3 regions of the Bacillus sp. es.036 genome follow, and region 1 is predicted to be linked to each of the others. Evidence: a T-box and tRNA genes for the amino acid it is inferred to sense, from the RefSeq annotation. Region 1 holds a T-box; the other regions hold tRNA genes.
The links. The T-box of region 1 lies ahead of tyrS (tyrosine--tRNA ligase). A T-box ahead of a tRNA ligase gene usually reads a tRNA of that ligase, here a tRNA-Tyr.

Region 2: it has a tRNA-Tyr gene. The T-box ahead of tyrS (tyrosine--tRNA ligase) is inferred to sense a tRNA for this amino acid. The anticodon was not compared.
Region 3: it has a tRNA-Tyr gene. The T-box ahead of tyrS (tyrosine--tRNA ligase) is inferred to sense a tRNA for this amino acid. The anticodon was not compared.

What each region holds. Positions count from the first base shown of each region.
Region 1 is NZ_PDIZ01000001.1:54,339-64,267, forward strand. Features, by position in the region: gene ATG70_RS00280 (NAD-dependent epimerase/dehydratase family protein) at 1-1,104, opposite strand, end outside; gene ATG70_RS00285 (MFS transporter) at 1,544-2,722, shown strand; gene ATG70_RS00290 (hypothetical protein) at 2,771-2,968, opposite strand; gene ATG70_RS00295 (helix-turn-helix transcriptional regulator) at 3,102-3,305, shown strand; gene ATG70_RS00300 (permease) at 3,308-3,682, shown strand; gene ATG70_RS00305 (hypothetical protein) at 3,760-4,110, shown strand; gene hemH (ferrochelatase) at 4,487-5,422, shown strand; T-box leader at 5,546-5,770, shown strand; gene tyrS (tyrosine--tRNA ligase) at 5,829-7,076, shown strand; gene ATG70_RS00320 (FixH family protein) at 7,118-7,876, opposite strand; gene ATG70_RS00325 (GNAT family N-acetyltransferase) at 8,137-8,943, opposite strand; gene ATG70_RS00330 (lamin tail domain-containing protein) at 9,112-9,929, shown strand, end outside.
Region 2 is NZ_PDIZ01000001.1:1,701,754-1,711,682, reverse strand. Features, by position in the region: gene ATG70_RS08720 (hypothetical protein) at 1-437, shown strand, start outside; gene ATG70_RS08715 (alpha/beta-type small acid-soluble spore protein) at 488-691, opposite strand; gene ATG70_RS22470 (hypothetical protein) at 868-1,032, shown strand; gene ATG70_RS08710 (D-alanyl-D-alanine carboxypeptidase family protein) at 1,253-2,455, shown strand; gene ATG70_RS08705 (NAD(P)/FAD-dependent oxidoreductase) at 2,486-3,400, opposite strand; gene ATG70_RS08700 (5' nucleotidase, NT5C type) at 3,412-3,945, opposite strand; gene ATG70_RS22170 (YjcZ family sporulation protein) at 4,054-4,149, opposite strand; gene ATG70_RS08690 (alanine/glycine:cation symporter family protein) at 4,332-5,714, opposite strand; gene ATG70_RS08685 (spore coat protein) at 5,838-6,122, opposite strand; gene ATG70_RS08680 (hypothetical protein) at 6,134-6,319, opposite strand; gene kynU (kynureninase) at 6,384-7,670, opposite strand; tRNA gene ATG70_RS08670 (tRNA-Leu) at 7,824-7,908, shown strand; tRNA gene ATG70_RS08665 (tRNA-Arg) at 7,919-7,995, shown strand; tRNA gene ATG70_RS08660 (tRNA-Met) at 8,010-8,086, shown strand; tRNA gene ATG70_RS08655 (tRNA-Tyr) at 8,104-8,188, shown strand; tRNA gene ATG70_RS08650 (tRNA-Gln) at 8,193-8,267, shown strand; tRNA gene ATG70_RS08645 (tRNA-Gly) at 8,271-8,344, shown strand; tRNA gene ATG70_RS08640 (tRNA-Arg) at 8,439-8,512, shown strand; ZMP/ZTP riboswitch at 8,805-8,887, shown strand; gene ATG70_RS08635 (bifunctional 5,10-methylenetetrahydrofolate dehydrogenase/5,10-methenyltetrahydrofolate cyclohydrolase) at 8,929-9,774, shown strand.
Region 3 is NZ_PDIZ01000003.1:59,313-69,241, forward strand. Features, by position in the region: rRNA gene ATG70_RS18985 (23S ribosomal RNA) at 1-1,777, shown strand, start outside; rRNA gene rrf (5S ribosomal RNA) at 1,947-2,063, shown strand; tRNA gene ATG70_RS18995 (tRNA-Asn) at 2,074-2,148, shown strand; tRNA gene ATG70_RS19000 (tRNA-Thr) at 2,153-2,228, shown strand; tRNA gene ATG70_RS19005 (tRNA-Glu) at 2,235-2,309, shown strand; tRNA gene ATG70_RS19010 (tRNA-Val) at 2,329-2,404, shown strand; tRNA gene ATG70_RS19015 (tRNA-Thr) at 2,498-2,573, shown strand; tRNA gene ATG70_RS19020 (tRNA-Tyr) at 2,590-2,674, shown strand; tRNA gene ATG70_RS19025 (tRNA-Lys) at 2,679-2,754, shown strand; tRNA gene ATG70_RS19030 (tRNA-Gly) at 2,758-2,832, shown strand; tRNA gene ATG70_RS19035 (tRNA-Gly) at 2,843-2,916, shown strand; tRNA gene ATG70_RS19040 (tRNA-Ala) at 2,920-2,995, shown strand; gene rocF (arginase) at 3,263-4,165, shown strand; gene ATG70_RS19050 (aspartyl-phosphate phosphatase Spo0E family protein) at 4,190-4,399, opposite strand; gene sigW (RNA polymerase sigma factor SigW) at 4,618-5,181, shown strand; gene ATG70_RS19060 (anti-sigma factor family protein) at 5,198-5,830, shown strand; gene cdaA (diadenylate cyclase CdaA) at 6,045-6,863, shown strand; gene ATG70_RS19070 (CdaR family protein) at 6,863-8,101, shown strand; gene glmM (phosphoglucosamine mutase) at 8,141-9,484, shown strand.

The DNA.
Region 1 (9,929 bases):
ATCTTTGTATTTAAGTGCTGTATCAAGTGTTCTCGAAATGTGTTCATCTGTTAGAAGAGATGGCTCAAGCCCAAGATCAATTAAGCTCGTGTTCACTGCATGATAGTAGTGCTCTTCTTTCTCCACGCGAGGATTTTCAAGGTGATCAATGCTCACTTTAAGCCCTTTTGCTTCCGCAACACGCTGAACTTTCTCTGCAAGCTCGAGAACAGAAAATTCTTCTGTAAACTGATTGAAAACGCGGAACTCCCCTTTGTCAGCTGGATTTTCTGCTGCGATTTCAACACAGCGGATCGTATCTTTAATGTTTAAGAACGCACGTGTTTGCTTACCGGATCCATACACGGTTAAGTTATGACCAATCGCAGCCTGGATAATGAAGCGATTGAGTGCTGTACCAAATACACCGTCATAATCAAGGCGGTTGATTAGACCTTCATCATACTCATCTTCGTCCGTATGAAGTCCATAAACAATTCCTTGATTTAAGTCTGTAGCGCGAATGCCCCAAATTTTGCAGGCAAACTGAATGTTATGGCTATCATGAACTTTTGATAAATGGTAGAACGATCCCGGCTGTTTCGGGAATGGAAGGACATCTTCTCGTCCTTTATGTTCGATTTTTATGTATCCTTCTTCAATATCTATGTTAGGCTGGCCGTATTCACCCATTGTGCCCAATTTAATCAGGTGACAATCAGGTGTTACTTCTTTAATCGCATAGAGAACGTTTAAGTTACCAACAACGTTGTTGGTTTGTGTAAACACGGCATGTTCACGATCAATCATCGAATAGGGAGCTGAGCGTTGTTCAGCAAAATGGACAAAAGCTTCTGGCTGCACTTGTTTGAAGATCTCTTTTAAGAAATCATAGTGCATCAGATCACAATCATATACGGAGATATGCTTGCCTGTTTTTTCTTCCCATCGTTTCACACGCTCTTCTAGTGGTAAGATTGGTGTAAGTGAATTAGAACGTAGTTCGTCATCCCACTTTCGTCGAACCATGTTATCAACGATTGTTACATCATGGCCCTGTTTTGATAAGTAAAGTGCGGTTGGCCAACCACAGAAACCATCTCCGCCTGCTACAATAATTCTCATAGATTCTACCTCCATCACAATGGTCGATTTAGTTGTGAAATCCTTGCTTTATCAAGTATTTACGATAGCATTCATCAAGATTGCATTCAACTTAGGACATTCTAATTTACGAAAACTTTAAATGAATCTGTGAACGTACACCTCTTTCATTCCCTAAACAAAGTGCGGGTACACCTTTAAGTTTGCCTGAAACGCTTTATAAAAACAATTAATTAATTTAGAAAATTAAAAAGAATAAAATTGGAATATGTTAGAATAAAAAAAGAAATGTATCAATGGCGTATTAATCTCATCATAATCCCCATACAAATTGTGCTAGTACATACTGATTCCGGCTTGCTTTATTTTGTGAATAACTTGGAGAAATGGAGTGATTGTTCCAATGTAAACTGACTACCCTTACTTTGTGAAAGAACAAAACTAAAAAGGGGTAGTTATGATGAGATTTCGTTCATTTCGTTTTCTATGGGTTGGGCAGGCGTTTGCCAACATGGGGGACGTTCTCTATATTGTGGCGCTTATTGCTGTTCTTTACCAGGCAACGGGTTCTGCACTTTATCTTTCGCTGTTACCGTTCACAATTACAATTGCTCGTTTTGTGAGCGGAATGTGTGCACCGCTCGTATTAAACCGTGTGTCGTTAAAAGGATTGCTCGTCGGTTCACAATGTTTAAAGACGGTGCTGCTAGGATGGCTTGGTCTGTATTTATGGAGTTTCACTCCTTCCGTGCTGTTCATACTAATGATTGCTTTTCTAATTGCATTTTTGGATGGATGGGCGGCACCTGCTCGGAATGCCATGATTCCTCAACTCGTTTCGGAAAATGAACTTGCGAAAGCGAATAGTTTTGTAGCGGTTGTTGATCAATCGATTCAATTTGGAGGTTGGGCGATTGGCGGTATAATGGTTGCGGCTACGTCTGGCTTTATTGTGATTTGGATTACTTTTTTGATGTATGTCATTTCTACGCTCATGATGGGGTTCATCGTCGTAAAAGGTTATCAAGATCGGCAAACGAAAATTCAAATGATGAGCGGTTGGAAAATCATTTGGAAACATCCAGTTCTACGTGTTGTTCATATTATGATCGTTATTGAAGCTATTGCAAATGTCGTCTGGATTGCTGCGATTCTTTATATCTTTGTGGAAGAAGTGCTGATGAAATCAGAAGCATGGTGGGGATATTTAAATGCAAGCTTTTTCATCGGTTTAATTGCTGGTGGTATGGCAGTATCGAGATATACGCGTTGGTTTGAACGGTATATGAAGGAAACGCTACTCATGACGTGCTTTTCTATTAGTATTCTCACGTTTATCTTTGGCATAACAAGTGTCCCTGTTGTAGCTTTTCTGTTAACTGTACTTTCTGGAGTAGTTGAACAAATCAAATCCATAGCGATGGTGACAATGATTCAAAAAAAATGTCCGAATGATTCTCTTCCTGAGGTATTTAGTGCACAGAGTGCTCTAATCTCGATCACGTTTGGTCTTGGATCTTTGCTTTATGGGTTTCTTGCTGAGCTTGTTAATGTGTCATTTGTTTTTGGTTTGTCAGGAGTCTTATTGTTAGGATCAGCGCTTTATTTACGAAAGAACATTCACGTCTTTAATGAATAGTAAGAAACAGCCCTCATGCTAGCCTAGCAAGGGGGCTGTTTCTCGTGTTTATCGATTTTGATCTTTATTTCCTGTTACATCGATAGCGGGCGTATTGTTGCCGAGATAGCTAGTAGGATGAGTTGGTTCCTCGCCATAGAAATCTTCATTGATTTTTTCGTCAACATTTACAGGGGCTTTCCCTTTGTAAAAGGAATCGTTGATCTTTTTGTTGGCGCGCACGGCTTCGCTCGGATCTTGTTTCATTTTCCACCTCCTTATTTCGTCTGGACCTATTTAGCATGTGTAGTTTAGTGGGAGATCATGTTTTGTAAAGTTCACTTTACGTAAAGTGTGCTTTACGTTAAAATAATGGTGAAGAAGTTAGGAGGCCTTTTAATTGAAAAATGTGCTCCGTGAAAAAAGAAGAGAAAAAGGCTATTCACAAGATCGTCTGGCAGAAATACTGGGCGTATCAAGACAAACGATTATTTCAATAGAAAAAGGAAAATACAATCCTTCTTTACCGCTAGCACTTGAAATGGCGAAATTGTTTGGAACGATTGTGGAGGAGATTTTTTATTTAGATTCAGAGGGGGAGTAGGTGTGGCAATCAATAAAGCGTATCTTGTTTTTGGCGTCTTTTTTGCTTTAAATGCTTTATTACTACTGAGCGTTGGGATTGGTACAGGTAATGAACCGATTCCTGCCAGTTATATGCTGATATCAATGTCCATCATGGGTTTTTGCTTAAGTTACCTTCAGCCGCAATTTAAGGCGAAAGATGAGCGAAGTCGCATGATTCGAGAGAAAGGGATGTTTTATTCCTATTTTGCTGTGCTTGGGTATATCATGGTGTTTCTTTCTCTTCTTCAATTCAACATTGTGGATATCAGTGCAGTAACGGTGCTGAATGTGTTAGCTGCCATGCTGATTAGTACCGTTTTTGTTTCAATGGTGATCGTCGCTAAGCAGCATTAAATGCCATCACGATGATTAGAACGGATGAGAATCGGGAAACCCTTTTTATGAGATCATCAAAAAGGAGTTGGATTGACATGAGTAAATCATTACAAGCCTATTTTACAACAGAGAACGATGCAGAAAGTGCAAAAGCTGATTTGCAGACTTATTCGGTAAGTCAATTGTCAGTTGAACATATTCCAGAAGATAAAAAGCTTAACATTGATGCACCTATTCCAGGACAGGGAACAGCTACACCGGCTGGAGCGAACAACGATTTGTTCTTCTCAAACGAAACGCCTACAGGTAAACAAGAAGAAAATGCAGACCCTTCTGGGAAGGCAGATCGAGAGTTTCGCTATTTGTTAGCATTTGAAACAGATGAATCAGATGATACAGATTTACGTGAAGTGGTTTCAAAACATAATGGTGCTATGGAGAAATAAGGATAAGAGCTGCGCGAATGTGCGCAGCTTTTTCTTTTGAGTGGCGGTAGGGGGTCAGGTACGTACCTGACCCCCGCTTCACTACCGCGCTACTTCACAGCAGTATGAAAACAATCGTTGGTGGGCAGGCTTGAGATTGAAGTAGAAGAAGAGAAAGACAGAACGCACGATGTCCGCTATACTAGTGAAGGAAGCGCATCGGAAGTGGCAATCTACATAAAGATTTGGTTCAATGAGTATGACACAAAACGTTGCGAATTTAAGATCAGATTCCTTTGATTCAGGGGAGAAAAAAAGGTATACTGATATCTAGATGATAATGATTACAAAAAGATAGTGTGTTTAATTAATAACTGGACGAGAGGGGAACACATTCATGGCTAAAAAAACAATGGGATTACTCGTAATGGCGTATGGAACACCGTATAAAGAAGAGGATATTGAACGGTATTACACACATATACGACGTGGTCGTAAGCCGTCTGATGAACAATTAAAAGACCTCCAAGATCGTTACAAAGCCATTGGTGGCATTTCGCCACTTGCGAAAATAACAGAAGACCAGGCGAAAGGGCTAGAAGCTCATCTTAATAAGGTTCAAGATGAAATTGAATTTAAGCTATATATCGGATTAAAGCATATTGAACCTTTTGTTGAAGATGCTGTTCAAGAGATGCACAATGATGGAATTGAAGAAGCGGTTAGCATCGTCCTCGCTCCTCATTTCTCAACATTTAGCATCAAATCATACAATGGACGAGCTAAACAAGAAGCGGAGAAAATCGGAGGGCCGGTTATTCATTCGGTAGAAAGCTGGTATGATGAGCCAAAGTTTATCTCCTATTGGGCAAAAAGAATAAAAGCTATCTTTGACGACATGTCTGACCAAGAGCGTGAAAAAGCAGTACTAATTGTTTCTGCCCATAGCTTACCTGAGAAAATCATCGCAAATGGAGACCCTTACCCTGATCAATTGAAAGAAACAGCCGACCTCATCGTTGAAGAGTCTGGCGTGAAAAACGTGGCAATCGGTTGGCAAAGTGAAGGAAACACACCTGATCCATGGATCGGTCCTGACGTACAGGATTTAACGAGAGATCTTCACGAAAAGCAAGGTTTTACTTCGTTCGTTTATGCACCAGTCGGTTTTGTCGCTGATCATCTAGAAGTATTGTTCGATAATGACTACGAATGTAAAGTTGTGACCGATGAAATTGGCGCAAACTACTATCGACCTGAAATGCCGAACGCACAGGATGAATTTATTGAGATTCTTTCAACAGTCGTTTTGAAAGAACTGAATCATAAGTAAAAGGAGAAAGGCTGTCATGCACGGCGGCTTTCTTTTTAGGAAAGTAGTCTATTACTCGAATAGATGAATTGACAACCAAAGTAAAAGAAGATAAAGTAATGAGAAATTGATGTATCGGAATAATCAAAAGCTGTGAAGAGGAAGCAGTAGCGCGTTATGATCAGTAGTGACAGAGAACCAGTGGGTGGTGTGAACTGGTACAGCATAGCCGTGAATTACCCCTCAGAGCTTTCTTGACGAACGGAGTGATCTTACTAGTCAGGAACGGAAGAACCGTTATCCAAATCGAGCCGGAAGAATTTATTTCTTCAATCAGGGTGGTATCGCGTGTTAAGCCACGTCCCTATTTATTATAGGGGCGTGGCTTTTAATATTATAAAAATTATTTTTTAGGAGGTCGACAGGAATGAACAGCATCATGGATCACTTATCAGCAGAACAAAGAAAGGAAATGGAAAGGCAATATGCGGTCTATACCCATGGAACGAGTCAAGTCATTCCTGGAGAGGAGCTTAAGGAGAAAATCGCTACTTCACTTCTAAAAAATAAGCCGCTTAAAGTTAAATTGGGTCTTGATCCTTCAGCGCCCGATGTTCATATTGGACACACCGTTGTGTTAAATAAATTAAGACAGTTTCAAGAAAATGGTCACATTATCCAACTGATTATTGGAGATTTCACCGGAAAAATTGGTGACCCGACAGGAAAGTCTACGGCAAGAGTGCAGCTTACTGACGAAGAAGTGGAACGAAATGCAAAGACTTACCTTGAGCAGTTTGGAAAAGTTTTGGATCAAAGCAAGGTAGAGCTTCACTATAATTCAAAGTGGCTTTCTGAATTAAAATTTGAAGATGTAATTGAACTCGCCGGAAAAATTACAGTTGCTCGTCTACTTGAACGTGACGACTTTGAAAATCGAATGAAGGCGAATAAACCTGTTTCTCTTCATGAATTCTTTTACCCACTCATGCAAGGCTATGACTCTGTTCATTTAGAAAGTGATATCGAACTCGGTGGAAACGATCAATATTTCAACGTTCTCATGGGGCGTCACCTACAGGAGCAGTTTGGGAAAGAGAAGCAAGTTGTGTTAATGATGCCGCTGCTTGAAGGGTTAGATGGAATTGAGAAAATGTCTAAATCAAAAGGGAACTACATCGGCATTACAGAGAAGCCATCCGAAATGTATGGCAAAGCGATGTCCATTCCGGATGAGCTAGTTATAAAGTATACGGAACTCATTACGGACTTATCTCTTGATGAAAAGCTAGCGGTTCGACAGCAAATTGAACAAGATCACATTCACCCTAGAACGGCGAAAATGAATCTCGCCAAAACCATAGTACGCATGTTTCATGGAGAAACAGCTTCTCAAGATGCGGAAGCGCAATTTCAACAAGTATTTCAACAAAAACAGCTGCCAACCGATATTGAGGAAGTCCTATGGGAAGGTGAGCGCTCGATCTCAGTGCCGAATCTAGTTGTTTCGCTCGACATGCTACCCTCAACGAGTGAAGCGAGACGAATGGTGAAAAATGGTGGCATTAAATTGAATGAGACCAAAGTCACAAATGTTAACGAGGACGTGACACTTGAGGATGGACTCGTGGTTCAAGTAGGAAAACGAAAATTTAAGAAGATCAAATTAAACTAATAAAAGGCTCTCCCTTCGAAGTTAAAGGGAGAGCCTTATCGTTATTCTGTGATTGTCAAGTTTTCTTCTGTATGTTCATGAAGTCCTTCGTCATTCTCTACATGAATGGTAACCGTGTAATTACCAGCTTCTTTAAAAGAAGTTGTGGCTTCGTATTCGCTATCTTTCATTTCTTCTGCGTCAACCCACTTAGCTTTTTCTTCATCCACTTTCGAAATTTCATAACGAACGTCAGCACCTGTTAAAGGGGCATCGTCTTTTTGCAGGTGTGCCATTAGGGAGACCTCTTTATTTGCTTTCATTTCTTCTGGCTTCATCATATGAATGGATACAGCGCTTTCATGTTCGTGCGCGTGTTCGTGACTTGCAGAGTCAGCTTCTTCTTCAGAACCGACAATGATTTCATTTTTCGGCATCGTATGTAGATCGCGAGCTGTCACATGAGATTGAACAAAATGTTTTCCAGCCTTATCGAGTTGCTTTTCAGCCGAATACACGCCATCGCCATCATGAGAAGCTTCGATCATTTCGCTCTCTTCTTTGGATCCTTCTTTCCATACTTCAAATATCACTTCATCTGCATCGTCTACCTTTTCTTCTCCTTGCGTAACCGTGGCAGAGAATGTAACCTTTTCTCCTTTTTCTACTTTTTCAGGAGTATCAAGTGCAACATCAAGCGTTTCCACCTGCGTTTCTTCTGCTGTCGAATTGTTTTCAGTTTCATTCGCATTATCCTGTCCGCATGCCGCTAAAATAATCGCCACACTAAGAATAGAAACCAACGATCCTAATTTTTTCATTTCATTCTTCCTTTCATTATCCACTAAACGATTTTCTAAGTTTACAGTATGACCAAAAATCGAATCTTGTAAACTCGATCAACACTTTAATAGTAAGAAAGTTAGGCGGTGATCTCAAGTGGATATTAGATAGACATGTGACTAGCTCATGACAAAATGGTTTAACTCCTAGCTTGTCATAGGGAATTAAGCAAGGGATGAGAAAAAAGGTTAACCCCTAACAAGAAGAAAACGGTTCGCTTGGAGAGGGAGCGTTTTCTTTAAATCATAGGTGTGCCGGTTTGAAAATGAATCATCATCCATTTCTCAATATCCTGAAATCCTATCCGTTTATAAATCTTACCTGCGTCAGGATTATCATAGAAAAGACAAAGCACTTTCCCTTCGTGTAGAACCTCGAAACATAACTTACTCGTACATGTTGTAGCATAACCGTTCCGTTTATAGTCTGGTAAAGTGCACACGCCCACAACCATGGCGGATTGAGAGTTTTCTGCTGCTGTAGAGGCGGCTGATACAGGCTGGCCGTCCCTTTCAATATAGTAGGTTCTCGATAAGCCTTTCTCTTGATTACGTTGTTTTTCCTCTACGGTTTCGGTGGCATCAAACTCATCAATCTTATTATGTAGGGAATGAATTTTATTTAGATCATTTAAATCTGCTTTTTTCACTTCTTCTATGTTCTTTAGGGAAAGCTGCTCCACGCTTTCACACTTTGCATAGAACAGTTCCCGACTTGAATGAGGGGAGTGTGAGATGTGTGGCTGAATGTGATTGGTTACTCGCTTTAGACCTGACATCATCAAGAAGGATGTATCATTTGAAATCACCTGTGCAAAACCTTCCGCATCAAATTCGGCAGGAGCAAAGGGGATATAGTTTCTTTCATATTTTAATAGAACAGCTCGTAATGTTCCGTCCTCAGAGAAATCTCCCCACAGCTTTTGGAATGGTTGATCATATCCGTAGGCTTCAATGTCTCCTAGTATAAACAAATTTTCAGCTGCATGCGGCGTTAGTAAGGAAAGGCATTGGTGATGGTCTTTTTCTGTTAATCGTCTAATCAATTGGTTTATTCCCTCCTTTTGGATACTAACTTTCAATTTTACATAAGGAATTCAAAAAGTAAATAGATTCGGAAAATTTATCCTAATTTTACAATTTGTAAATAAGCCATTAATAGTTCAACTCTACTATAAGAGTGGGGGCCACTATGAATGAATTAGGGGGATGAAATGAAAAGGAATAAAGGTTTTAAATTAGTCAGTGTAGGAATGATTGGATGCATGTTACTTTCGATGATGTTTTCAACGATCATTGAAACCGCAGCACAAGCAGAGGAAGGTGGGTTCTATCCGCTTCTTATTACAGAAATATCACCGAATATTAAAGGGGCGGAAGATTATGAGTATGTGGAGCTTTACAATAATACCAATCAGCCACTTTATTTAAACGATTACGAATTCCTTTATCGCTATACAGATGGAAGCGATCAAGACAAAAAACTGACTGTCGAACCAGCCGTCATCGCTCCAAGCGAAACAAAGGTGTTATGGTATAACAAAAGCGGCAAAACGATTGTTGATTTTGAAAATCACTATGGAGTGAGCGACCTTCAAGATCATGTGATTAGTCTTGGTGGAGAAGAATTTAGTGGTTTTTCAAACGGAGGTAATCGAGGGGTTGTTCTCTTAGATGGAAAGGGGAATGAAATGCTTCATGCCAGTTATACTGGTGATCAGGCAGCTGAGGATTTGAGCGTCCATTATCAATATCCTACTGGTGATAAAGAGATGGTCGTTTATCAAGCAAAACAAGCGCCAACACCAGGAAGTGTTGAGGAGTCCCAGGTTCCACTTAGTCCTCAACCATTATCGAATGTTGCTATTACTCATGATGCACTGACAACGCAAAGTGCAAATGAAGATATGACGATTACTGCTGGAATAACAGCGGAAACCGAATTGCAACAAGTTTCGATTGTTTATCAGGCATCTCAATTAGAAGTACCTGTTGAACTTCAAATGAAGAAAGTAGAAGATCCTTCAGAACC
Region 2 (9,929 bases), 1.6 Mb from region 1:
AAGGAGAGATCTCGATCGTAAGTCGCGAAGATTTGGTAGATCTCGCATCGCTTTCAAGAAAATACCTGATGAAGTTTACTGGAAATGAAGATGTTTATGTGACAATCGAGCTATTCGCCGACCTCGCTAATTTTAGTGCGGAACAGCTACAGCTAGACCAGATTGAACCTGGATGTGAAATTAAAATATACTTCGATGTCGTCATATCAGATGAAGAAGATTGTGCTGAAATTGAAGAAGACATCCGTAGTATCTGGGGATATCGTCCGACTATACGTCAAACTGTTTCTTTTCCTTATGCAGAAAATCAACAGGATATTTCATTATCCACACAGGTTTTATTAGAATTTAACCGTAAAATTAATGAAGATCAAATTAGTGATTTAGGTGATCTTATTGAATATGCGATTCAAACATCTAATCTTCTTGGAGAATAAGAAGAAGGCGGATTTCTCCGCCTCCTTTATCCATACTATTCAGTTAGCGATTAGTAGCTCCCGCCGCCCATTTGTTGTTCAGCCATTTGGACAAGACGTTTTGTGATTTCTCCTCCAACAGAACCGTTAGAGCGAGCAGTGGAGTCTGGACCAAGTTGAACTCCGAATTCACTTGCAATTTCGTACTTCATTTGATCTAAAGCTTGTTGTACACCAGGGACTACCAGATTGTTTGAGCTATTGTTGTTTGCCATGTTGTGTACACCTCCTTGACTAATATGATGCTCAGGAGAAAGACTTGCTATACAACTTTATTAAAGGGACATTATGGTAAAAAAACGCTTTAAGTTTTCTGAAAATTTAGAGGATTAAAAGCTTCTTAATCGAATTTAGTTATGTATAACACGTACAAACTGGAGGGGATTCGAGTATGGATCGTTTTATAAAAAAGTCAGGATTTTACCAGAACTTTGACAAAAAAAGAGTAGAATATTGGATGGTGTTAACAGAAGACAATAAAATACTTGTATCCTGGCTATGTTGGAGTACGCCACAACATATTGTAGAACAATGGAAAGGCTCCTATGCTTCTTAACAAGACCGCTTTGAGCGGTTTTTTATTTTGTTATTTTAAATTTTTAGCAACGATTCGTTTTAAGTTAAAAGTTTGTTGATTAGGGTGTATAGAAATAAACTATGTTCAGATGGCGGATAGGAGGCTATAATTAAATGCGGATCAGGTCTTTTTTACTAGACAATTCATTCAGAAATAGAACGAATAATGTAGTTAGCACGTAATAGAAAGAGGAGCTTCCATGAGTTTAAAACACATTGCGCATCTTATTGTCGTTATCTGCATAACAACGAGTTTGATTCCTGTCGTAACATCTGCAAAAGAAACGCCAACCATTAGAAGTGAGACCGCGATCCTTATTGATGGAAAGACAGGACAGGTTCTTTATGAGAAAAACAGCTCAGAAGAAATGTATCCTGCGAGTATTACGAAAATTGCAACCGCATTAATGGCAGTAAAGTCCAATAAAATGGATGAGATGGTTACTGTTAGCGAAAATGCACGGGCAGCAGAAGGTACGAGAGTTTATTTAAAGGAAGGAGAAACAGTCCCTTTAGATAAATTAGTAAAAGGTATGATGATTAATTCAGGAAATGATGCCGCCATTGCTATTGCAGAGCATTTGAGTGGAGATGTGGAATCGTTTTCTAATGAATTAAATGAATTTTTAAGTGAAGAAGTAGGTGTTCAGAACACTCACTTTGTAAATCCTAACGGTCTTTTTGATAAAGAGCATCTTACGACTGCAGAGGATATGGCAAAAATCACCCATTATGCGATGAAGAATGAAGAGTTTCGATCACTATTTGGAATGAAACAAATGATGTGGAACGGGGAAGACTGGGAGACGACCCTTATCAATCACCATCGCCTCTTACTTGATTACGATTTCGTTACTGGTGGAAAGAATGGCTATGTATCAAAATCTGGTTTTACCCTTGTCACGACTGCTTCGAAAGGTGATCAAGAATTAATTGCTGTTACGATGAAAGCAACAGATGACAAAATCGCTTATCAGGATACGTTAAATCTTCTTAATTATGGATTTAGTGACTTTACACCGGTTGAGTTTGAGAAAGGAACTGAACTGGGCGTTGTCAATCAAAAGAAATACAGTCTTTCAGAGGACATTACTCTGTATCAAAATGACGATTATCCGATCGATCTTACATTATCAAATGAAAACCAACTTGTGAGTGTAGGAAATTCATATCGTTCAAATCTTGATTTAGAGTTATTAACCACAACTTCTATAGAAAGTAACGCTCCTGAGCAAAAAACTGAAGCTAAACCTGTTGCACAAGTTAAGGATGAGGAAACTGAATCCATTTTTTCAAGTAGCACGATCCTTTATCTAGGGATTGGCATTTTTCTCTTCATTATCATTTGTTTGATTTTGGGAAGAAGCAATACTTCTGTCAAAAGACATCGTACATTTCCATAAATAAAACTAAAAAGGACCTGTGGGTCCTTTTTAATTTTCTAGATAAAACGAGAGTTGTTTCACAGCCGTCATTCCCTGGCCAACTGCAGAAGCGATGCTAGACAAAAGTGGGCGCGTACAAACATCTCCAGCAGCATACACGTAGGGAAGTGATGTTTCACCATCTGCATTGCAATTGATATAGCCTTCGTCATCAAGTGCAATACCTTCACTGTAAGGTCCGGTATTTGGTTGGACACCAATTCGAATAAACACACCATCCACTTCAATTGTTTCATGAAGATCTTTACTAGATAAAGATAAAACTTTCCTACCTTTTCCCTTTATTCCAGTTACGACTGTTCCGGTAAGGATCGAGATGTTTTCATGTTCCATCACAGGATCTTTATATTCTTGACGAGCTTTAAAGTGATCAGAACGGTGAATAAGGGTTACTCGAGAGCCAGCTTCAGCAAGTAGTAAGGCACCCTCAAAAGCTCGATCGCCTCCGCCAATTACAGCGACGTCCTTATTAATAAATTTAGATTTATCTCTAGTAGCTGAATATACTTCTTTCTGATCGATCATTTCCTGTTCACCGGGAACATGGAGTTTTCGAGGTGATGATCCTGTAGCAATGAGCAAAGAGCGAAATTCATATGTATCATCAGCGATTGTTTTAAGAATTTTTTTCTTCCAATCAATTGACGTAACAGCTGAATTTAAAGCATAGTCAAAATTTATTTTGTGGGCATGTTCAGTAAGTTTTTTCTGTAGGTATTGACCGTTTGGTGCGATCATGCCAGGGTAATCGACAATTTGATTGTAGATGGTATTTAATTGACCACCGAGATCATTCTTTTCTTCAAGTAACAAATGATTTAGTCCGAGGCGTTTCGCCCATATGGCTGCTGAAATACCAGCTGGTCCTCCCCCGATAATTAAGAGGTCTTTTTTTTGGTCCACGAGTTTTGCCCTCACTTCCATGTTACAAGCCATTTCTCAAACTCTAGCCAATTGTTAACACGAGGAACATCAATGTTAGCATTATAAGGATAATTCATGGCGATCGCTGTTCTGCCAGTATTTTTAAAGGCCATTAGATTATGAGGGGCATCATCAAACAATAAGTCACCACGAATCATTTCTTTTCGATGAGAGAAAATCAAATTATTTTTACCGATAAATGGGAGGTTTTTCTCAACCCACTGTTCTTTTTCAGTATAAGCATATGTACGGCTGCTAGTTACAATTAGGACATCATAGTTCAAAGAGAGTCGTTCAAGAACTTCGATCGCATCTGGAAGAGGGTTTAAGTGAAGGAAGATACCAGGTTGATCCAGGTACTCATAAATCTTCTTTCCACATTCGCTTTTTACATAATCTTCAGAGCGCCAGCACATAAGGTTTTCAACAGAAAGATTGTCTTGATAATCTTCGTTATACCTGCGGTGCCATTCTGACATCAAATCACAAATGACAGAGTCCATATCAATTAGAAGGGTTATCATTAAATCACTTCTTTCCACATACATTCTTTATCACTATAACAGCGAATGGAAATTGGAACAATTCCACTCATACAAAAAGCAAGAACCAATTGGTTCTTGCTCAGTGGACTAGCATTTAATAAAAGCAGTTCCTACGATGATAAGCAGGATGAAAAGAACGACGATTAGCGCAAATCCATTTCCTGCAGGTTGATGACAAGGCATACCGTATGAAGCTCCAGCTACCGGCTGATAAGGCTCGTTTCCGTATGGTGCATTGTTTGCATGGTACATAGTATTAGGTCCCCCTTTAATTTCTCTTTCTTTATCACTGTATGTTGCCGTCTAGAAATGATATAGGCGGGAGCGGAGGAGAACCTAAATTAGGTGAATGTCCCAGGAAAAATTTATGAACTAATGCCTTTATCTTTTGTTTGAGCTTGCTTTAAGAAGTTGAATTTATAATCGTCGGTCAGTTCTTTTACTTCCTTACTAAGGAATAGAATGGCAATCACGTTTGGAACAACAAACAACGCGAGTGTAATATCAACGAGCTCCCAAACGAATTGAAGGCCACCAATAGCCCCGACAAAAATCGAAAGAATATAAACGAAACGCATCACTCGAGAAAAAGGAATCCCAAATAAGTACTCAGCTTGTTTTTCACCGTAAAACACGAGTACACCAATCGTACTAATAACAAAGATCAATAAGAGGGAAGAAACGAATATCGGTCCCCAGGTAGGTCCCATTAATCCAGAGAATGCATCTGATACCATATCAGCTGCATTAGAAGGCTTCACATCTTTCCAAGCTCCTGACAAAAGTACAGTGAATGCTGTAACGGTACAGAGGACGATTGTATCAATAAATACGCTGAAGATGCCCCATAATCCCTGTCTACATGGATGAGGGGTGTGTGCTGCAGAATGGGCGATTGATGCCGTACCCATCCCGGCTTCGTTCGAATAAAGTCCTCGAGCCAGTCCCCACCTAACTGCAGCAGCAAATCCCGCACCAGCAAATCCACCTGCCGCAGAGATTGGTTGAAAGGCGTGGACGAAAATTAGACTGATCACGTTCGGGAATTCCTCAATATTAATAATCATGACGCCGATCGCACCAGCAATATATGTAAGCACCATAAATGGAACGATTTTCTCAGCTACTGCGCCTATTCTTCGAATTCCACCAAAAACAACGGCGGTAATCAAAATGATTAAAATAACGCCAGTAAGCCATGTAGGTAAACCAAAAGCACTTTCAGATAGTGTTGAAATGGAGTTTGTTTGTACCATGACACTAGGTATAATTTCAATCATTAATCCAAATGCGAAGAGAGAAGAGGCAAATTTCCACCCTAACCCTTTTCTTATGTAGTACATAGGGCCACCAACATAAACGCCGTTTTTATCTTCTTCACGATATTTGATGCCGAGCACAATTTCTGAGAATTTGGTTGACATCCCAATAATGGAAACGACCCACATCCAAAAAATCGCACCAGGTCCACCGAAAGCGATGGCAACAGGAACCCCAACTATGTTCGTTGCGCCAGCAGTGGATGCGAGCGCTGAAGCAAATGCTTGGAAAGGTGAAATGGTGCCATCACCTTTTTCTTTTTTGAATACTTTACCGATCGTATGTTTTAAAGCATGGGGAAAAAATAGGATTTGAAAGAAGCCTAACCGTATTGTTAGAAATAATCCGCCGCCTAAAAGTAAGATCATCATTGGGTAACCCCAGATGAATGCGGAAAACTCGGTTATTGCATTTAAAATAGCGTCCATTGCCAACACTCCTTATATGTAGTACTAGTTTAATTATCCATATAGTGGGAGAGTGAAACGCTATTTGTAAAATTATGAAAAAATGAGCATAAAGACATAGAGCCGGTTTTCACCGGCTCCCGCTTAATGCATTTGAGGTGGCTGATTGTTTTGTTGTTGTTGCGCACCACTCAATTGGCTCTTGACTTGTTGAATTTCATTAACCTGAGCTGGCGCTGCAGGTTGGTAGTATCCTTTCTGTTTTGCGTACTGATAAAGGTTATACTGTCTTTGTTCATCTGTATTACGAATCTGTTGAAGAGCCTGTCGGAGTTGCTGATTATCAGCTTGAGATATCACGCTTCCGTAATTGCTTAAGCTACTGTTTAACACTGATAAATAGTCGTTCACCATATCTTTTTCGTTCATAAGATCCCTCCTTAGCTTAAAAAGCCCATTAGTTGTTGTTGTGTATGACGTGCATCTTGAGCATCTTTTTGTAGCATTTGTTTAAGCTGTGGGCAGGTACACGACTCCGCGTACGAATCAAGTTTGTTTGCAAGTGTTTCATGGCCGCCAATCATATGACGTAAGTTTTGAAGTTCAAGTTCATTAAGTTGACTCATCCAGTTTCCCTCCTTCATTTTAATCATGTTTAGTATGAATGGGGAGGTTTGGAAATATACAAACTTAAGCGATAACATTTCGTTTGTTAGAAAATTGTTGATACGTCTTTTCGCGCATGATGTTTTTAAGAATCTCTACAACGTAATAGACGTCTACATAAGATGAATAAAGGGCAATCGGTGCGAGTCTAATGACGTTTGGAGAACGAAAATCTGGAATGACGCCATTTTGTTTTAACGCTTTACATATACGTGCAGCTTCATCATGCTCCAAACAAACATGTCCACCGCGCCGATCATCTTCTAATGGGTTGGTAATCACAAAGCCATCTTCCCTCAGGTTTTCTTCAACAAGTTCCATTAGATACCTCGTTAGGGAAAGTGATTTTGCTCGTATCGATTCAATCCCTGCATCATTCATCAATTCTAACGATCCGATTAATGGGGCCATGCTAAAAATATGAGGTGTTCCAATTTGATAAGCGCCGGCGGTTTCTGCATGAGTAAGCGTATGACTCATATCAAATTGCACGTCCTTTTTCGAACTGAACCAACCCGCAAGTCCAGGGCGTCTTCCCAGGTGATCCTTATGAACGAAAAGGCCGCCAACTCCACCAGGTCCACTATTTAAGTATTTGTATGTACACCAAACGGCGAAATCCACCTTCCATTCATGAAGTTTATGTGGAATGGCTCCTATTGAGTGAGCCAAATCAAATCCGATGATCGCTCCTTTATCATGAGCCGCTTTCGTTAACTTCTCAATATCGAGTAATTGACCACTTCGATACAGAACAGAAGGGAGAAGAATGAGGGCAACTGTCTCATCAATCGCCTCAATAATGTCATCTTCCAATAGCGTTCTACCATCTTGACTTGTAACTTGAATAAGGTGTGTATCTGGTGATAACCCGTGAAGTTGTAATTGACTTTGAATCGCATAAATATCCGATGGAAATGTTAGAGAATCAGCAAGAATTTTCGTCTTTTTACCAGAAGGTTTAAAAAATGTAGCAAGCATCTGATGAAGGTTCGTTGTTATAGATCCGGTTGTCATGGTTTCAGAAGAATGGGCGCCAATTAAGTTAGAAGTCATTCCACCAAGGTTTTCAGGCATATAAAACCAGGGTTGTTGACCATCAGTCCAGCCGTCTATTCCATGGTGTTTCCAGTCTTCTAGTGATTGAAGAAGAGAGGATTCAGCTTTTTTTGAAAGAAGACCAAGTGAATTTCCATCCATATATAGCCTGTTCGGATTCAAATAAAATTCACGTCGGAACTTCGCAAGTGGATCTTTCTCGTCGAATTTTTTAGCATTTTCAATGGACTGTGATAAACTCATAAGAAACAGCTCCTTTTCTACCACTAATCGTATGAAAGGGATAAGGACCTGTCAACGCTTTCACTCTTTGTGTAAAAAACTTTCTATGTTTTTTTAGGATAACGATTGACTTTTTAAATGATCTAATGGTATATTATTAAACGTCGCTGATGCACAGCACATGCGGGTGTGGCGGAATTGGCAGACGCGCTAGACTTAGGATCTAGTGTCTTACGACGTGGGGGTTCAAGTCCCTTCACCCGCACCATATATTTTTTGCGCCCGTAGCTCAATTGGATAGAGCGTCTGACTACGGATCAGAAGGTTAGGGATTCGACTTCTCTCGGGCGCACCATACATAATTTAAGTGGCGGTGTAGCTCAGCTGGCTAGAGCGTACGGTTCATACCCGTGAGGTCGGGGGTTCGATCCCCTCCGCCGCTACCATATTTCAATTTCATCATGGAGGGGTAGCGAAGTGGCTAAACGCGGCGGACTGTAAATCCGCTCCCTCAGGGTTCGGCGGTTCGAATCCGTCCCCCTCCACCATGATTGGGCTATAGCCAAGCGGTAAGGCAACGGATTTTGATTCCGTCATGCGTTGGTTCGAATCCAGCTAGCCCAGCCATTTGCGGGTGTAGTTTAGTGGTAAAACCTCAGCCTTCCAAGCTGATGTCGTGGGTTCGATCCCCATCACCCGCTCCATTACATATTTTCGAGAAGAATGTCAGAACGAACTTCCCATCATAATTTAAATCATGATATACTAATGATTAGATGAGTCACTTCTCAATATCATGCGCCTTTAGCTCAGTAGGATAGAGCAACAGCCTTCTAAGCTGTGGGTCAGAGGTTCGAATCCTCTAAGGCGCATACCAATAACCCTTGAATAGAATTTCTATTCAAGGGTTTTTTTGTTCTTATACACATGAGTAAGTGCGCATGGAGGTCATTTCCAACAAACGAGTAGAGCATCTATTTTAAAGAATATTTGGGACTGAATGATAAGGAAAATCGAAAGTAATTCATCTTTTCTTAGAGGTGAGCGATGAGGTTATATACGAACGATTAATTATAATTCAATTAATTTGTTCACTTTTAGTAGTTTATTGTCCCGTTTTTCTTTCGTTTTTTTCTGTTTTATGCTACTATATCCGTAGAAAAGATTCGTTGCAGTAACTGGCGACAAATGTGGAAGTAACCACAGGGGAGCTGTGACGTACAATGCCGGTCGTCTGGGCGAAGAAATGGGGCAGCTCATTCTTTACCAATTTTCAGGAGGAGTTCATATGACAAACGAAACAAAAATTTTAGACGGTAAAGCAGTTGCTAATCGCATAAAAGAAGAGTTAAAGACAAGAGTCGCATCTCTTAAAGAAAAGGATGTGACGCCAAGCCTTGTGACGATACTTGTTGGAGATGATCCATCTTCTGAGACCTATGTAAGAATGAAAGGCAATGCGTGTGAGCGGGTAGGAATTACCTCTAAAAAAATTCACCTCTCTGAAGACACAACAACTGAAACGCTCGTACAGACAATTGAAGAGTTAAACCAGGATGCTTCTGTGCATGGTATATTGCTTCAACACCCCGTTCCATCTCAAATTGATGAACGTCTTGCTTTTGAAACCATTGCGATCGAGAAAGATGTTGATGGTGTAACGAGTGCTGGCTATGGCCAAACAGCTCTTGGATTTGGAACTTATCCATCTTGCACTCCTGCAGCAATAATGAAAATCATGGAAGACTATGATATTAAAGCTGAAGGAAAGCACGCTGTTGTAATCGGCCGCAGCCCAATTTTAGGAAAACCAGTATCTGCGCTCTTATTAAATCAGAATGCAACTGTAACAACTTGTCATTCTAGAACCACTAACCTTGCTTCGCATGTGCAGCAAGCAGATATCGTAATTGCTGCAGTGGGCAAGCCGGAATTTATTAAAGGTGACTGGGTTAAAGATGGAGCTGTTGTGCTTGATGCTGGATATAACAAAGGAAACGTTGGAGATGTGGAATATGAAGCGGCAGCTAAGAAAGCGTCCTATATTACACCTGTTCCGGGCGGTGTGGGCCCAGTTACAATCGCGATGCTATTAAAACATACCGTTGATGCAGCTGAAAAAACAGTTCAATAAAAAGAAGTAAAGTTAAAAGTAGTTTCATTGGAGGAGGCACATTGTAATCGTGCACTCTAAATGGAACTGCTTTTTTGTATCTTTTACATTAAATGAGAAACTTTCAGTGTAGTAATCATTCGTATCATACGAGGTAGTAGAGTGCTGCTTTATTC
Region 3 (9,929 bases), on a different contig from region 1:
AGTGACGCTGCGCCGAAAATGTACCGGGGCTAAACGTATCACCGAAGCTGTGGATTGTCTTACGACAATGGTAGGAGAGCGTTCTAAGGGCTGTGAAGTCAGACCGAAAGGACTGGTGGAGCGCTTAGAAGTGAGAATGCCGGTATGAGTAGCGAAAGACAAGTGAGAATCTTGTCCGTCGAAAGCCCAAGGTTTCCTGAGGAAGGCTCGTCCGCTCAGGGTTAGTCGGGACCTAAGCCGAGGCCGAAAGGCGTAGGCGATGGATAACAGGTTGATATTCCTGTACCACCTCCTTTCCGTTTGAACGACGGGGGGACGCAGAAAGATAGGGAGAGCGCGCTGCTGGAAATGCGCGTCCAAGCGATTAGGCTGGTGAATAGGTAAATCCGTTCACCGTGAAGGCTGAGTCGTGATGGCGAGGGAAATTTAGTACCGAAGTCCTTGATTCTACGCTGCCAAGAAAAGCCTCTAGTGAGGAAAGAGGTGCCCGTACCGCAAACCGACACAGGTAGGCGAGGAGAGAATCCTAAGACGATCGGGAGAACTCTCGTTAAGGAACTCGGCAAAATGACCCCGTAACTTCGGGAGAAGGGGTGCTTCCTCGGGTTAATAGCCCAGGGGAGCCGCAGTGAAAAGATCCAAGCGACTGTTTAGCAAAAACACAGGTCTCTGCAAAGCCGTAAGGCGAAGTATAGGGGCTGACACCTGCCCGGTGCTGGAAGGTTAAGAGGAGGGGTTATCCCTTACGGGAGAAGCTCTGAATCGAAGCCCCAGTAAACGGCGGCCGTAACTATAACGGTCCTAAGGTAGCGAAATTCCTTGTCGGGTAAGTTCCGACCCGCACGAAAGGTGCAACGACTTGGATACTGTCTCAACGAGAGACCCGGTGAAATTATAGTACCTGTGAAGATGCAGGTTACCCGCGACAGGACGGAAAGACCCCATGGAGCTTTACTGTAGCCTGATATTGGATTTTGGTACAGCTTGTACAGGATAGGTAGGAGCCATAGAAGTCGGACCGCCAGGTTCGATGGAGGCGTCGGTGGGATACTACCCTGGCTGTACTGACATTCTAACCCAGCACCGTGATCCGGTGCGGAGACAGTGTCAGGTGGGCAGTTTGACTGGGGCGGTCGCCTCCTAAAGTGTAACGGAGGCGCCCAAAGGTTCCCTCAGAATGGTTGGAAATCATTCGCAGAGTGTAAAGGCACAAGGGAGCTTGACTGCGAGACCTACAAGTCGAGCAGGGACGAAAGTCGGGCTTAGTGATCCGGTGGTTCCGCATGGAAGGGCCATCGCTCAACGGATAAAAGCTACCCTGGGGATAACAGGCTTATCTCCCCCAAGAGTCCACATCGACGGGGAGGTTTGGCACCTCGATGTCGGCTCATCGCATCCTGGGGCTGAAGTAGGTCCCAAGGGTTGGGCTGTTCGCCCATTAAAGCGGTACGCGAGCTGGGTTCAGAACGTCGTGAGACAGTTCGGTCCCTATCCGTCGCGGGCGCAGGAAATTTGAGAGGAGCTGTCCTTAGTACGAGAGGACCGGGATGGACACACCGCTGGTGTACCAGTTGTTCCGCCAGGAGCATAGCTGGGTAGCTACGTGTGGAAGGGATAAGTGCTGAAAGCATCTAAGCATGAAGCCCCCCTCGAGATGAGATTTCCCACAGCATTAAGCTGGTAAGATCCCTTAGAGATGATGAGGTAGATAGGTTCGGGGTGGAAGCGTGGCAACACGTGGAGCTGACGAATACTAATCGATCGAGGGCTTAACCTAAAACAAAAGTGATGTGAGCATGTCTCACTAAACTTGATATTATTGGAATACGTTGTGCGTGCTATCTAGTTTTCAGGGAATAATATTTTTCTTGATCTTTACAAAGAAATATAGTAAGATATATCTTGTCCTTGGTTAAACACTTTCTAGTGGATCAACCATTGATTAGTCTGGTAATGATGGCGAAGAGGTCACACCCGTTCCCATGCCGAACACGGAAGTTAAGCTCTTCAGCGCCGATGGTAGTTGGGGGATCTCCCCCTGCAAGAGTAGGACTTTGCCAGGCTGACCAATATTCCACAGTAGCTCAGTGGTAGAGCAATCGGCTGTTAACCGATCGGTCGTAGGTTCGAATCCTACCTGTGGAGCCATTATGCTTCCATAGCTCAGCAGGTAGAGCACTTCCATGGTAAGGAAGGGGTCATCGGTTCGAATCCGGTTGGAAGCTCCAGGACATGGCCCGTTGGTCAAGCGGTTAAGACACCGCCCTTTCACGGCGGTAACACGGGTTCGAATCCCGTACGGGTCACCAATATTAATTTTTGCTCTGTGGAGGATTAGCTCAGCTGGGAGAGCATCTGCCTTACAAGCAGAGGGTCGGCGGTTCGAGCCCGTCATCCTCCACCATTTTTCTAATAATAATTAACTTACTTTCAGGAGTACTCAATCGAGTGCACTGTTTTTTATTTGTAAGTTAGATTGATTTTCTCAAAATTCTTCGCCGGCCTAGCTCAATTGGTAGAGCAACTGACTTGTAATCAGTAGGTTGGGGGTTCAAGTCCTCTGGCCGGCACCATTTTTTTCTCACTTGTGGAGGGGTAGCGAAGTGGCTAAACGCGGCGGACTGTAAATCCGCTCCCTCAGGGTTCGGCGGTTCGAATCCGTCCCCCTCCACCAGTAAGAGCCATTAGCTCAGTTGGTAGAGCATCTGACTTTTAATCAGAGGGTCGAAGGTTCGAGTCCTTCATGGCTCACCATATGCGGAAGTAGTTCAGTGGTAGAACATCACCTTGCCAAGGTGGGGGTCGCGGGTTCGAATCCCGTCTTCCGCTCCAAACTTTATATGCGGGTGTAGTTTAGTGGTAAAACCTCAGCCTTCCAAGCTGATGTCGTGGGTTCGATCCCCATCACCCGCTCCAAATGGGGCCTTAGCTCAGCTGGGAGAGCGCCTGCCTTGCACGCAGGAGGTCAGCGGTTCGATCCCGCTAGGCTCCACCAATTTCCTTAAACCATGTTTAGGGTTTTTTTTATGTTTAAAATGCTTCACATCCTCCATTTCGTTCTATTCCAAGTTTTCCTGTTACCTTCAAGTTTAACTTTTACATGATCTCCTTACAGTTATTTATTCTTCCACTTATATTTATCCGTAAAAAGGTCCAATTTACGTAATTGTATGAATATTTATTCGTATTTTATGTCAGGTTGAGTCATTTGTCGAGATCTGGGTAAAATAGAGCTAGACTAGGATACGAGGAGGACTACATAATGAATCATGAACTTTCAATTATCGGTGTACCAATGGATCTTGGGCAAATGAGACGCGGTGTCGATATGGGACCAAGTGCCATTCGATATGCAGGAATAGTCGAACGGTTAACAAAATTGAATTATGATATTGAAGATCTTGGAGATATTGAAATTGGTAGACCAGAAAAGCGACCTGAGGATCAAGATCATCAGCTGAAGAACTTAAAAGAAGTGGCTGATGCTAGTGAGAAGCTTTCTAACGTTGTTAATGATGTCGTAAATCGAAAGCGTTTTCCGTTAGTGTTTGGAGGAGATCATAGTATTGCAATCGGAACTCTTGCGGGAGTTGCGCGTAATTACGATAATTTAGGGGTTATCTGGTATGACGCCCATGGAGATTTAAACAACTCAGAAACGTCACCATCTGGAAATATACACGGTATGCCACTTGCTGTAAGTCTAGGAATTGGCGATGATTCTTTAACTGGAATTTCAGGATACTCTCCTAAGATTAAGCCTGAGAATATTGTGATTATCGGCGCTCGTTCACTTGATGAAGGAGAGCGAGAACTTATTAAAGAAAAGGGCATTAAAGTTTATACAATGCATGAAATTGATCGAATGGGTATGACAAAAGTAATGGAAGAAGCGATTGAGTATGTATCGAAGGATGCAGATGGTGTGCATTTAAGTCTTGATCTCGATGGACTTGATCCACACGATGCACCTGGAGTAGGAACGCCAGTGCTTGGAGGAATCAGCTATCGTGAGAGCCACCTTGCGATGGAAATGCTTGCAGAAGCCAATATTCTAACATCAGCAGAATTTGTTGAAGTGAACCCTATTTTGGATGAAAAAAATAAAACGGCTACAGTGGCTGTTGCATTAATGGGGTCTTTATTCGGAGAAAAATTAAAATAACATAGAAAACCGCTGCTTTCTTCATTAGAAAGCAGCGGTTTTTTTATTTCGACGCTGATCGTATTCGTTTAAAAGATAATCAAGATAAGTGCTAATTTCTATAATTTCATTAGAGCTAAGTGGCTTGTTTCGTGCTAACAAATTCATTTTATTACGTGAAGCTTCAATTTCTTTTAATAAAAGGTCTTTTTCCGATCCGATTTGAAAGCTTATCTTTCGATTCACCCTTTCCATGAGTCGAACCACCCTTTCAATAATTTATACCCTTATTACCCAAATTGCATAAAAGATAAACCGTTTTTGCTAGAAAATTATGTATTTCCGTTATAAAGACCAATTCAAACGTGATAGAATAAGAAAGGATAATATGATTTTTTTTTGAAATAATGAAACTTTGTTTTTCCTGATACGTAACTATAATAGCCGCAGGAATCAGCGGGGGTTGAGAAAATATGGACGCGATAGTAAAGCGAATCGTACTAAAAGTAAGAAAAGGGGATCATAATGCATTTGGGGAGCTGGTAGAGCTCTATAAAGATCGAGTCTTTGCTCTCACCTATCGAATGCTAGGAAACAGGCAGGAGGCTGAGGATGTGGCTCAGGAGGCGTTTATTCGTGCATATACGAATATCGATCGCTATCAGATCGACCGGAAATTTTCTACCTGGTTATACCGGATCGCCACAAACTTATCGATTGATCGAATGCGTAAAAAGAAACCGGATTATTACCTTGATGCTGAAGTATCAGGTACAGAAGGGTTAACGATGTATTCTCAAATTTCGACAGATGAGCCATTACCTGAAGAAGAAGTGGTGTCTTTGGAGGCGCAAGAAGGGATCCATCAGGCAATTTTAAGCTTGCCAGCTAAATATCGAAGTGCTATAACGTTAAAGTATATCCAAGAACTATCGCTCAAGGAGATTAGTGAAATTCTCGATTTGCCAGTAGGTACAGTCAAAACCCGTATTCATCGTGGGAGAGAAACACTTAGGAAGAAACTTCGGGAGCAGTGAGAAAGGGGGAGAAGCTATGAAATGCCCTGCAGAAATAATTGTGCTCATGCATGAAGTACTTGATGAAGAAGCTACGAATGAACAGCGTCGCGAGCTATTTGATCACTTGCAAACATGTGATGATTGCAAAGAGCATTATGAAGAATTGAAAAAAACGGAATCGTTTCTCCTCAGCTCGCCTTCTATGAAGGCGCCCGATGGTTTTACATCAAAGGTAATGGAGCAGCTACCTCAGGAAAAGCGTACTGTTTGGATGAAACGCTGGATGAAATCACATCCATTTGTAACTGCTGCTGTCCTATTCCTTGTTTTGATGGCAGGATCCGTTTATTCATCGTGGACGAGTGAGGATCAATTGTCTGCTCTTTCTGGGAATTTAAGATTTGAGCAGGATACAAATACAGTTATTGTGCCTGAAGGTGAAGTGGTTGAGGGCGATTTAACAGTAAAAAATCGCAACCTTGAAATAGAAGGTCAAGTTAAAGGGGATGTGCTTGTCATTAACGGAGAACAGTACATGGCCTCTGCAGGACAGGTAACCGGTGAGATTGAAGAAGTAGACCATATTCTAGACTGGACTTGGTATCAAATTAAAAACCTTTTACAAGATGTGGGTAATCTTTTTTCTAGTGAAGAAGAAAAAAAGTAAATCGTCTAATAGGCGATTTACTTTTTTTATGGAGGTAATTCTTTCAAACGTATATGGCATCCTTATTGAACGAGGAGAGCGATTTAGTGAGTAGGTAGTTGCTTTTTTGAAGTTGTCAAAAATATGATATAATTAAAAAGTTACAAATGTATTTTAGCGATGCATTTGAAGTGAACTTCAGGCTAAATACAATATGTTTGGAGGAAGAGCCGTGCTGCCTGTCGGAAATGTAAATGTACTTGATTACATAACTGAGATTATTGATATTTTACTCGTTACGTATGTGATATATAAAATTATTATGCTTATTCGCGGCACGAAGGCCGTTCAGCTTCTAAAGGGAATAACCGTCATTATTGCAGCCTGGTTTTTAAGTAGCTTTTTCGAACTAAATACTTTGCATTGGATTTTGGAGCGAGTCGTGCTCTATGGACTTCTTGCCATTATTATTATTTTCCAACCAGAGCTTCGAAGGGCACTTGAACAATTAGGACGTGGTCGGCTGTTTGCTCGTTCGGCAGTAGAAGAGGAAGAAACAAATAAAATGGTTGAAGCGATCATTAAGTCCTCATCCTACATGGCGAAGCGAAGAATCGGTGCTTTGCTCTCAATTGAGCGTGAAACTGGACTGAACGATTATGTAGAGACAGGAATTCCTATGAATGCTAAACTGACTTCGGAGCTTTTAATTAACATTTTTATTCCTAATACCCCTCTTCATGATGGTGCAGTGATTTTGAAAAAAGATGAAATTCTAGCTGCCGCCTGCTATTTGCCCTTATCAGAAAGCCCTTTTATTTCTAAGGAGCTTGGAACTAGGCATAGGGCAGCACTAGGTATAAGTGAAGTTACAGATAGCTTAACACTTGTTGTTTCTGAAGAAACGGGTAGTATCTCCCTGACAAAGAATGGAGAGCTACATCGAAATTTATCAGAAGAGGCTTTGCGTGATCTGCTGAATGCAGAATTAAACCCGTCCGTATCAAAAACCGAGTCTTCCAACCGTTTCAGTAATTGGAGGGGGAAAAAGTAATGGATAAATTATTGACGAGTAACTGGTTTGTCAAAATCATCTCTTTTCTTCTCGCTCTTATGCTTTATACGATTGTTGCCATGCCTGATGCCTCAACGTCAAACACGAACGACGTTCTTCAGCCACAGTCTGAATCAGAACGTATTCCAAATATGGAGCTCGAAGTACTTTATGATGAGGAGAACGTGGTCGTATCTGATTTACCTGAAACTGTAGATGTTCTGGTTGAAGGTCGGACAGATGGCTTAATGCTATCAAAGCTAACAAACAAAGAAATTTATGTGGATTTACGAAATCTCACTCCTGGTCAGCATCTTGTGACAGTAAAGCATAGAGATTTCCCAGAAAACGTGGATGTGACGATTGATCCTGTTCGGGTGTCTGTCACGATCGAAGAGAAAAAATCAAACACGTTCCAAGCTGGAATCAATTTATTGAAAGCAGAAGAGCTACCTGAAGGCTATTCAACAGAAGAACCAATTGTTTCTCCAAAAACCGTTACCGTGACAGGTGCTAGTTCCAAGCTTGAACAAGTTGCCTTCGTTAGAGGATACGTGAATGTTAGCGACGCAAAAGAAGAAGTAAACGAAAGAATTACACTAAATGTGTACGATGCGAATATGGAAGAAATACAGGGACTATCGATTGACCCTGCCGTAGTGGATGTAAAGGTACCAGTTACAGCCCCTTTTAAGAAGGTGCCAATTAAGCTTGATCAAACAGGCAAGCTTCCTGAAGGCACCAGCATCTCGTCGATTGAACTTGAGCCAAAAGAGGTATCTGTATTTGGTCCAGAAGAGGAACTTGGAAAGTTAGAATTTCTTGATGGTATTCCGCTAGATTTATCAGAAATTACGAAGGATACAACCATTGAACTTGATGTGCCGGTGCCCGAAGGAATGAAGAAAGTAGATCCTGAGACAGTAAAAGCAAAGATTACAGTCGGTAAAGAGGACGAAAAAGCATTTGAAGATGTACCGATTAAAGTTACCGGAATATCTGAAGGCTTAGCGGCGAATATCTCAGAACCGGAGCAAGGTTCAACGAATATGACACTTTACGGTGTATCGAGTGTGCTTGATACGATTCAGAATGGGGATTTTCAAGCTTATATTGATGCAAGCGGCCTTTCTGAAGGAGAGCATGAACTTGAATTACAATGGAACGGACCATCTTATGTACGCTGGTCAGGTTCAGATAAAAAGATTAAGCTGAAAATAGAGAATAGTTCGTCCTAAATAATGGAACTGCGTCATAATAAAGGAGAGAGTAAAACGATGGGTAAATATTTTGGTACTGACGGTGTAAGAGGGATAGCGAATACTGAGCTTACCCCAGAGCTTGCATTTAAATTAGGCCGTTTTGGTGGTCATGTTTTAACGAAAGATGCGGAAAAACCTAAAATTCTAATTGGACGCGATACGCGTATTTCAGGATACATGCTTGAAGGAGCTTTAGTTGCTGGTCTTCTTTCGATTGGAGCAGAAGTCATGCGTCTTGGTGTAATTTCAACACCTGGTGTTGCTCATTTAACGAAAGCACTTAGCGCACAAGCAGGTGTGATGATCTCTGCTTCTCATAATCCAGTTGGTGACAATGGGATTAAATTTTTTGGGCCGGATGGATTTAAGTTATTGGATGCACAGGAAGCCGAAATCGAATCCCTTATTGATAGTGACGAAGATCATGTTCCACGTCCTACTGGTGCTGACCTCGGTATTGTAAGTGATTATTTCGAAGGTTGCCAGAAATACCTTCAATATTTGAAGCAAACAGTGGACGAAGATTTTTCGGGTCTTCATATTGCGCTTGACTGTGCACACGGTGCTACATCATCTCTTGCAGCACACTTATTCGCTGATCTTGAAGCAGACATTTCTACGATCGGTACGAACCCAACAGGTACGAACATTAATGACGGTGTCGGATCGACCCACCCAGAAACGCTCGCTGAATTTGTGAAAGAAAAGAATGCTAACGTAGGCTTTGCTTTTGATGGTGATGGTGATCGTCTTATCGCTGTTGATGAAAATGGTGACATTGTTGATGGCGACCAGATTATGTTCATTTGTGCTAAATTTATGAAAGATCAAAAGCGCTTGCGTCATGATACGGTTGTTTCAACTGTCATGAGTAATCTTGGTTTCCATAAAGGGATGGAAGAATCGGGCGTTACGTCGCTGCAAACAAAAGTAGGAGATCGTTATGTAATGGAAGAAATGCGTAAAGAAGGCTACAACCTTGGGGGAGAGCAGTCTGGGCACATTATTTTCCTTGATCATATTACGACAGGTGATGGTATGCTGTCAGCGCTTCAGCTTGCTAACATTATGCAAGTAACAAACAAACCATTGTCGGAGCTTGCTGGGGAAATGAAAAAATATCCTCAATCTCTTGTGAACGTAAAGGTGACAGATAAAAACAAAGTGGATTCGAATGATCGCATTCAAGAAACCATACAACAAGTAGAAAGCGATATGAACGGTGAGGGTCGTATTCTAGTTCGTCCATCTGGAACAGAGCCGCTTGTACGAGTAATGGCAGAAGCTCCTACGAAAGAGCTTTGTGATGAGTACGTTAATCGCGTTGTCTCCATGGTGAAAGAAGAACTTGGCGCGTAATTGACAAAAATAAAGATTTTGTACGAATGGTATGCATGTGCAGCACAAAATAGCTGCATGTGCATACTTTTTTATATAGAGATTTTTTTCTGCTAAAATGAGGCAAAATAGAGCTATCGAGAATAAGAGCGACTTATTCTAAGAAAAAAAGAATTGACCATCTTTTTACAGTTGATATAATATAGAAGTATGTTTGGTTTTTATTCAAGAAGGGAAAGAGAGGGAAGTTAGGTTACTTTGAAAAAAAGCGCCTGGACTGTTTTTCGAACGGAAGAAAACAGTTGACGAGGAAGAGGTTTATCGATCATCGGCGGATACCTCTCGATTGCTTCACCACAATCGAATGGTTTTGTGAAAAACAGAGAGGTGACTTTCTGAACAAAAGCAAAACTATGGTGACATAATAGAAATTAATCGGAAAAGAAGGGGCAGGTCTGCCCCGATG